4 regions of the Cyclobacterium sp. SOCE241 genome follow, and region 2 is predicted to be linked to each of the others. Evidence: riboswitches for the same ligand, from Rfam matches in the RefSeq annotation. Region 2 holds a riboswitch; each other region holds the start of a gene.

What was found. A riboswitch is a leader RNA that binds a small molecule or an ion and turns the genes downstream of it on or off. The one in region 2 is predicted to bind S-adenosylmethionine.
Region 1: it holds a riboswitch for S-adenosylmethionine, as region 2 does, so the genes downstream of both, WG932_RS28980 (homocysteine S-methyltransferase family protein) here and WG932_RS08385 (O-acetylhomoserine aminocarboxypropyltransferase/cysteine synthase family protein) in region 2, are expected to answer to the same signal.
Region 3: it holds a riboswitch for S-adenosylmethionine, as region 2 does, so the genes downstream of both, WG932_RS05345 (OsmC family protein) here and WG932_RS08385 (O-acetylhomoserine aminocarboxypropyltransferase/cysteine synthase family protein) in region 2, are expected to answer to the same signal.
Region 4: it holds a riboswitch for S-adenosylmethionine, as region 2 does, so the genes downstream of both, WG932_RS09075 (O-succinylhomoserine sulfhydrylase) here and WG932_RS08385 (O-acetylhomoserine aminocarboxypropyltransferase/cysteine synthase family protein) in region 2, are expected to answer to the same signal.

Annotation. Positions count from the first base shown of each region.
Region 1 is NZ_CP149779.1:5,698,454-5,700,653, reverse strand. Features, by position in the region: partial or broken gene metH (methionine synthase) at 1-325, opposite strand, end outside; gene WG932_RS28980 (homocysteine S-methyltransferase family protein) at 330-1,373, opposite strand; SAM riboswitch class I at 1,450-1,551, opposite strand; gene WG932_RS28975 (hypothetical protein) at 1,823-2,200, opposite strand, start outside.
Region 2 is NZ_CP149779.1:1,716,897-1,719,096, reverse strand. Features, by position in the region: gene WG932_RS08385 (O-acetylhomoserine aminocarboxypropyltransferase/cysteine synthase family protein) at 1-1,247, opposite strand, end outside; SAM riboswitch class I at 1,430-1,539, opposite strand; gene WG932_RS08380 (S8 family peptidase) at 2,036-2,200, shown strand, end outside.
Region 3 is NZ_CP149779.1:1,115,966-1,118,165, forward strand. Features, by position in the region: gene WG932_RS05335 (DUF4221 family protein) at 1-146, shown strand, start outside; gene WG932_RS05340 (OsmC family protein) at 377-676, opposite strand; gene WG932_RS05345 (OsmC family protein) at 568-900, opposite strand; SAM riboswitch class I at 1,142-1,245, opposite strand; gene WG932_RS05350 (ribbon-helix-helix domain-containing protein) at 1,814-2,017, shown strand.
Region 4 is NZ_CP149779.1:1,858,867-1,861,066, forward strand. Features, by position in the region: gene WG932_RS09070 (SGNH/GDSL hydrolase family protein) at 1-561, shown strand, start outside; SAM riboswitch class I at 804-905, shown strand; partial or broken gene WG932_RS09075 (O-succinylhomoserine sulfhydrylase) at 1,024-2,198, shown strand.

The DNA.
Region 1 (2,200 bases), 2.2 Mb from region 2:
TCCATTTGGAGCTATCCACCATTACAGGTATCCTACTTATTTCAGGTTCTGAGGCTACCAGATTAAGGAATTTCACCATGGCGGCCTCCCCATCTAGCATGGCTTCATCCATACATACATCTAAGATTTGCGCTCCTCCTCGTACTTGGTCTAAGGCTACTTCAAGCGCTTCGTCATAGTTGTCATTCAATACAAGTCTTGCGAATTTCTTAGAACCTGTGACATTGGTACGCTCACCAATGTTCACAAAATTTAAGGATTCATTAAAAATCAGTGGCTCTAACCCTGATAATTGCAAGGTGGATATTTTAGTAGGTTTACTCATGAAATTAATCTTCTTCCGTTAAAACGTGTAGATTTCTTGGCGGATATTTACTTGCAGACTCGGCCAAAGCAGCAATATGTTCCGGAGTGGTTCCGCAGCAGCCACCAACAATATTGACCCAGCCTTCTTTTAAAAACAGGCTTACTTCCTTATCCATTTCTTCCGGACCCTGATCGTATTCTCCAAATTCATTGGGAAGGCCGGCATTGGGGTAAACACTCACATTGAAGGGGGACTTGTCTGACAAGACCTTTAAGTAGGGTCTAAGTTCAGCTGCCCCTAAGGCACAATTTAAGCCTACACTCAATAAGGGCACATGTGCAATTGATATTAAGAATGCCTCTGTGGTTTGTCCGGAAAGGGTTCTTCCGGAAGCGTCAGTGATGGTTCCCGAGACCATTATGGGAATGCCTCCTTCTGAAGGTTCCAAGGGTAATCCCCTCTTTTCATAAACTTCTTGAATGGCAAAAATTGCTGCTTTGGCATTTAAGGTATCAAATACCGTTTCAACCAAAAGGGTATCCACACCTCCATCCAATAACCCTTCTACCTGCTCCGCATAGGCACTGACCAATTGGTCAAAGCTTACAGCTCTGAAACCGGGGTCATTTACATCCGGAGATAGGGAAGCAGTTCTGTTGGTTGGCCCAATAGCTCCTGCCACAAATCTTGGTTTTTCAGGTTCGTCGGCGGAGAATTCGTCGGCCACTTCTCGGGCAAGCTTGGCAGACTCAAAATTGAGTTTATAGGCCAGTTCTGCAAGTCCGTAATCTTCCTGAGCAATTGTGGTACTGCTAAAAGTATTGGTTTCTACAATGTCTGCTCCTGCTTCAAAATAAGCTTTGTGAATCGCTTTGATGATATCCGGCCGGGTCAAAGACAGCAAGTCATTGTTACCTTTTAATGATTTTTTGACAGTGGCAAGTTCTTGATTTCTAAAATCTTCCTCCTTAAGCCCATATCTTTGGATCATGGTACCCATAGCACCATCCAATATCAAAATGCGCTTTTGTAATTGTTGAAGTAATAAGTTGGTTCTGTTTGCCATTTGAATCGTATATTAAAATAAAAAGCTTATACGAGCATGAACCGATGTAAAACTAGAGCATTTTTCTAACTTTTGCGGCTCATCTTTATCCGGCATTTCCGGAACGGGAATTAGCACCTTGTTAACTCAGGTTGCTAAGACATCATAGGGCCCTACCCTCCGTCTTTCTCGATAAGCGATTCAAAAGTAACATGAATTCAGTAAATAAGTTCTTTTTTTTGTGAAAATCTTTAATAACCTATAGAGATATAGGGTTTAATAAATCTCCTCAATCATAGAACCTAAACAAATAGGAGATGTAAATAGCTGTTATTTTTGAAATCTAATTTGTTTGAAGACTTTGACTAACAAATAAATATTGGTCGTAGTTTTATTTTTTAATATAAACTGCTAAAGCATAATGTACTGTCCTCGAAATATTTTCCTATCCCAACATCGCGAGGATTCCGTCAAGGCCTTATTCCAAGGCCAATTTGAAAATAGGGCCCGGCCATATAATTGGTCATGTTCAAATCTCCAAATTTATACTTATTTAAAGGCTGTTCGTAACCAGCATGTGCTGAGGAAACCATCCTAAACATCTTCTTAAATACAGGTATTGCATAAGCCACCATCACTTCGGATTTAGCCATTAACCCGCTGCTTTTTAAGTAACCATCGTAATCCGGCTCTTCAAACAAAGCAGGAAAATCCGGCTTATTATCTTTTGATAGTGTGTATCGGACATTCCCATAGCCTAAGCCGGCCATCACACCAAGTTCAAGATTTCTCATTTTGTAAAGCTGATAACCATAGTTCCCATACAACCTTACACTATTGAGTGTGTG
Region 2 (2,200 bases):
CCTGAAGAAATTCTTAATAAAGATGGAGTCACTCCGGCTGCAATTTGAGCTTCATCAGATAACTGCTGATGGGTGGTGGCAGAAGGTTGAATAATTAATGTTTTGGCATCACCAACATTGGCCAAATGGGAGATTAACTCTAAGTTATTAATGAAATTAGAAGCTGTTTCTTTATCGCCTTCAATTTCAAAGCTTAAAACCCCTCCAAATCCATGCGTTAGGTATTTTTTTGCCGTAGCATGATATGGGCTATTTGTTAAGCCCGGATAGTTCACGGACTTTACTTTAGGGTGTGCTTCCAACCACTTTGCCAATTCTAATGCATTGTCTACTGTTCGTTGTACACGTAGAGAGAGGGTTTCCAATCCTTGTAACAATAAGAAAGAGTTGAAAGGACTGATTGCGGGGCCAAAATCTCTAAGCCCTTCTACTCTTGCGCGAATAGCGAAGGCAATATTTGGTAATCCTAAAGGATTATTATCACCAAAGGTCTCCCAGAAATTAAGTCCATGGTATCCTTCAGAAGGTTCAGAGAATTGAGGAAATTTGCCATTGCCCCAATTGTAATTTCCACCGTCTACTATTATACCACCAATTGAAGTTCCATGTCCACCTATCCACTTTGTGGCAGATGAGGTTACTATGTTAGCTCCATGTTTAATTGGTTGACACAGGTACCCTCCGGCACCAAAAGTGTTGTCAACTACCAATGGGATGTCATGTTTTTTAGCCAATGCTGCGATGGCTTCAAAATCAGGGACATTGAACTCAGGGTTTCCAATAGTCTCTACATAAATGGCTTTGGTTTTATCATTTATTTCTGCTGCCAAGTCATCTACCTTGTCAGATTTTGCAAATCTAGCTTCTATACCTATCCTTTTGAAAGACACCTTGAATTGATTGTAAGATCCACCATACAGAAACGGAGAGGTGACAAAGTTATCTCCTACACTTAGGAAGTTATTTAATGCTAGGAACTGTGCTGCTTGTCCGGAGGCTGTAGCCACAGCTGCAACACCACCTTCCAAAGCTGCCATCCTTTTCTCAAATACATCCGAGGTAGGATTCATTATCCTGGTATAAATATTTCCAAATTCTTTTAGGGCAAATAAATTGGCACCATGTTCTGCAGAATTGAAAACGTAAGAGGAGGTCTGATAAATAGGAACAGCTCTTGAATTGGTTGTTGGGTCTACTTCCTGCCCTCCATGAACCTGTAATGTTTCGAAACGATAATTTTTAGACATGTTTTTTATGTTTTAGGTTTGTTATCAATTCTGTTTGATTTTTTCCTGTAGGAGAAATCAGCATAAGCTAAACGCAATTTTGCCGGTTTGTATTTCCATTTAAATAGAAATCAAATAATTGTTGAAAATTTTCGGGGTTGTTATCCTTTATTGAATGGTGTATGAAGCTCATATAAGTTTTGAATTTATATTCCCAGATGTAACCTATTTCATCTGGCAGGAATTGGCACCTTGGATTTTCCAGGTTGCCAGAGGGTCACCGAGCCTGTCTCTTGCCTCTTCTATATAAATCCTAACTACTTTAGAAAAAGTAAAAGGATTGTACAAAATAAAGCCACATTGTCAAATTTTCCAATAGATGTCAATGTTTTTTTCTGTTAAAATGTAAATGAGTCAAATAATCAATGAGTTAACAGTACTTGAAATTTGGTATTTTGACTGAAGTTAAACGAATACTATAACAACGGGCTCAAGTAGGTATAAATGCTTTTGTCCATTTCTGCTTTCAGTAATAAATAATGCATTGATTGTTTAATTTATCTTTTAACCTATTTTTTACAGGTTTTAAAGTTTTTTAACAAACGATTCTAGCCTTCTTTCGTTGCATGAATTGCCAAGTATATTGCTTGGTTTCAATGACCAACTTCAAAATAAACCAACAAAAGGATAATCTTACCGTAAAAGTTTTTGAAATTTGTTATAAACTTAATCTTTGGTACCTTTCAATCTTGGTTTTTAGAGTGGCTGGTATTGATGAATGCCATTTTATTTTATATACATTCAAATCTATGGAAAGAAATTTCAAAAAGTATTTTTACGCTTTTTTACTGGGGATTTTTCTCAGTGGCTATGGGTCTAGTTATGCATTTTCAGGAGAGGCTTATTTAAAAGATAGTCTTAAAACTCCTGACAATTGGTTTTTATTGGATCCTATAGATGATGGGATTATGGGT
Region 3 (2,200 bases), 600 kb from region 2:
ACCAAGACTTCAATGTTTTGGGCGAGACCAAAATTGAAGGCTTAAAACAAGCTCCGGGAAGCTACTTTTGGAAAGATGGCAAGCTCTGGTCCTATGTCAATGTCGAAGATGAATTGGGTTTTGCGGTGATTGACTTTAAATTTTAGACCTATATAGTCAGAAAAGAACCACCACTCGATTGAAAAAGCATTTAAGGACCTTTTCAACATTGTTGTAGAAAAATGCATCAACCTACTCAACTTCTTACCCTCTCCTAATTCCTATAATAGGAAATTATATCCGGGCCAGGGCTGCAGCGCTTTTCAAAATGAATTAAAAAACCTCGCTGTTTTCCTCCCTTCGCCGGATACAATTGCTTGGTTAATGATTGCTGAATTTAGACAACAGGATTTTTCTCATTGACAATAGAGATCTTGCTTTCTACTTTTACAGTATTTACCAGATTGTCCAATACAGGGCAACGGGCCTCTACCTCTTTAATAAGTTCTTGTATCCTTTCGGGACTTTCGTCAGAATCAATAATCGTTTCCACTTCTATTTTATGGTATCCCGGACGGACATTTTCGTCTATTCCAAGGAATCCCTCCAGTCTATATTTCCTTTGGTTTCTACCTTGACATTGTTTAACTGAATTCCTTTTAAGGAAGCGACAACTTGATAGGTAATCACCTGGCAAGAGCCTAGAGAAGCCAATAAATACTCTACAGGATTGGGGCCTAAGTTTGTTCCTGCCAAAGCTTCTGGTTCATCTGCGATAAACTCAAAATCTCTCGCCGTATTTTTCACGCGGACATGTTCTTCCGATTCGGAAGTAACTCTAAATACTCCTTTTGTTAGGCTTACATCTTTTTTGGTAGCTTCAATAAGTCCTTGGAATGTTCGCTGTACTAATTCTGACATGGTTATTTAATTTAAAAGTTAATAAATAATAAATAAGATTTTATAAGGGTGAAGCTGAAGCAATCACTCCATAGACTAAATCGTCTTAGTATCGGAAATTGGAAATGAATTTTACATGCAGCCAGACATAAACTTATCCCTATTGTGCAGCAAACAGCAACACAAATGAATCGTCTTGTGGCGAAAAAGTTCCTTTGAAAAGGTGTAAATAATGGGGTTGTAATTTGTCTTCATGTTGTCTTTTTTATAGTCCTCTTATTTAAGAGTCTGGAATTGGCACCTTTTCATTTGATGAAGGTTGCCAGTAGGTCATAGAGCCAGTCTCTCGCTACTTCTTTATAAATCAAGGCGTCTATTTTGAAAGCCTTTGACATGATTGTGGCACAAACTTAGGCATAGATTTCTAAAAACAAAACTATTTTGGTTTCTTTTACTAAAAGGACTTTTGGAAAAAGAAAAGCCAGGTTTTTAATAATGATTAGGCCAATGCTGCAGGTCAAAACCTTCTTTGGGTACCTGAGTTCGATTATAGAAAGTATGGGTTGGTGGTGCTTATGCCTTCCTTAGCAAATGGGCAATTGCCTAAGAAACCAAACCATCTTTTAATCAACCCAAGTCTCATTTTCAGCCACTCCCCTTAAATTAAAAGGGCAGAGCCTGTAGCAACCAAAGTCGGGAGGGATTTAACTTCCCGCATGAAAAAAGAAACATCAATTTCGAATTGGATTATAATGTCTTTTACCGTTATCGGGTTTCGTTGGAATGAGGGAATGATATAATATGCCATTTCAATAAACCTGTACAAAATAAACAAGATGCATTGTATACTCGTTAAATATGGTGTATTATTACACCATAAACACACAAAAAAAATGGCTAGACAAACTATCTCTGTTAATGAACCGAATGACCGTTGGATGAAACAAAAATTGAAGAGAATGAATTCTCCAGTAAAAGTGAATTGATCAATGACCTGATTCGTAGACAAAGAGAACAAGAAGAAGAGCGATTATGGTTAAGGAATGAGCTTATAAAGGGTGAAAATAGTGGCATATCCAATAAATCTATGGCTGAAATTCTTGCAGAGGCTAAACAAAGAGTAAAAAATGGCCAATGAATTATATTCTTACCCGCCAAGCAGAAGAAGACCTTATTCAAATTTATCTTTATGGTCAAGTAACGTTTGGCAAAAAGTATTCAATCCTACAATGAGGGAAAAACTACTAAGTTAACAGATGATCAATTGAAGGAATTTCTTGGCCTATGATATTTGAGATTGTTTTTACTACTGAAGCAATGG
Region 4 (2,200 bases), 140 kb from region 2:
GTGGAGAAAATCCATCAAGACAATCCTATTCAGGAAAATTTGAATAGTATCGTTTTCACAGGTAGTTCTACCATAAGAATGTGGAAAAGCCTGCAGGAAGACTTTCCACAACACAATGTTATCAATGCAGGATTTGGTGGGTCTCAGGCTAGTGACTTGCTATACTATATTGATGAACTTATTTTGGATTATAAACCTACCAAAGTTTTTATTTATGAAGGAGACAATGACATTTCCTCAGGTAAGTCCACTGATGAAATACTAATGACCTTCAATCTGATTACAAGTAAAATCCATGAAGCATTGCCTGAAACAGAAATCGTTATCATCAGTCCAAAACCAAGTGTTGCACGATGGAAGCTTGCTGACCAGTACCTTGAGTTGAACAAAAAATTAAAAAAATTTACTAAAAGTGAAAAGTACATGAAATATGCTGATTTATGGAAGCCAATGCTTAATAAAGATAAAGAGCCTATGGATGACATCTTTATCAAAGATAACCTTCACATGAATGAAAAAGGTTATGCCATATGGGCAAAAACCATTAAAAAGTATTTATAATTAAGCCAATTACCTATATGAGGCACTCGAGTAACTGAGTTCTAACATTGTGAAAGAGATTAAAATTTATTCCCTTTACTATTGAATCGCTAGGCTATTCAATAGTAAAGGGATTATTTTTACTTAAAGATATTCTTTAACCCTAAGAACTGGCACCAGCAGAAAAGTAACCAATATAAATACAAGAGAGAATTTGGAAAATCGAAATCCCCTTGTTTTCTTTGCAATAAATTCAGGAAACTGATTTATAAAGAAGAGGCGAGAGATCAGGCTCTGTGAACCTCTGGCAACCTTCCAACCAAGGAAAGGTGCCAATACCTGCCCAATAAAGGGAACGATAAATTAGACAATATGACATTACACACAATCTCCACCTTTACTTTTCTAGACTTATTTTGCTGTTCTTCAATCTTACTGAAGAAGGGTAAAACACATGTACCCACCTTTAGATAATCTTCTTTTATGAATTATAAAAATTTTGAAACCCAAGCTGTAAGGATTGCTACTTCTTCCTCTGATCAGAGAGAACATTCCGCACCTCTGTACCTAAGTTCTAGTTTTGTTTTTGATTCAGCAGAACAAGCCAGACAAATGTTTGCAGACGAAATTGAAGGCAATATTTATTCAAGGTATGCCAACCCTAACACCAGTGACCTAATAGAAAAAGTATGTGCTGCCGAAGGCACCGAAAGTGGTATTACTACTGCTTCAGGTATGGCTGCTATGTTTGGCAGCATGGCTTCCCTCCTAAGACAAGGAGACCATGTTTTGGCTTCAAGATCATTGTTTGGTTCTACCCATCAACTCCTAACTCGAATATTTCCAAAATGGGGAATTTCCCATACTTATGGAGACATCTCAGATATAGATAAGTGGGAAGAACTGGTACAACCCAACACCAAGATGTTGTTCATAGAAACACCTTCTAATCCTGGTTTAGAGATTATTGACTTGGAGTACATTGCTAAATTCGCCAACGCCCATAATTTAGTACTCGTGGTCGACAATTGTTTCGCTACCCCTTATTTACAACAACCTGCAAAATGGGGAGCACATATTGTTACCCACAGCGCCACAAAATTCATAGATGGGCAAGGAAGGGTTTTAGGGGGCTTATTCTAGGCAAAAAAGAATTGATCGATGAAGTGCAATTTTTTATGCGCCATACTGGACCATCGTTGTCCCCATTCAATGCATGGGTTTTAGCCAAAAGTATGGAAACACTGGCTGTTAGAATGGACAGGCATTGTGAAAATGCTTTAAAAATTGCTCAATATTTTGAAGGTAACCCGGAAGTGGAGGTAGTAAAATACCCATTTCTAGCCTCTCATCCACAGTTTCATCTCGCCAAAAAACAAATGAAACATGGAGGCGGTATAATCACGCTGACATTGAAGGGAGGGTTATCCCGAGCCAAGAAATTTATTGACCAATTGCAGATGATATCTGTCACAGCAAATCTAGGAGACACCCGTAGCATCGTGACGCATCCTGCCTCTACCACTCATAGCAAGCTATCTGAAGAAGAAAGAGAAAAAGTTGGTATACTAAATGGTTTGGTAAGGTTATCAGTAGGTTTGGAGCATGTCGATGACATCATCCTAGACATTGAAAGGGCTTTAGACCAGTCTAAGTAAAA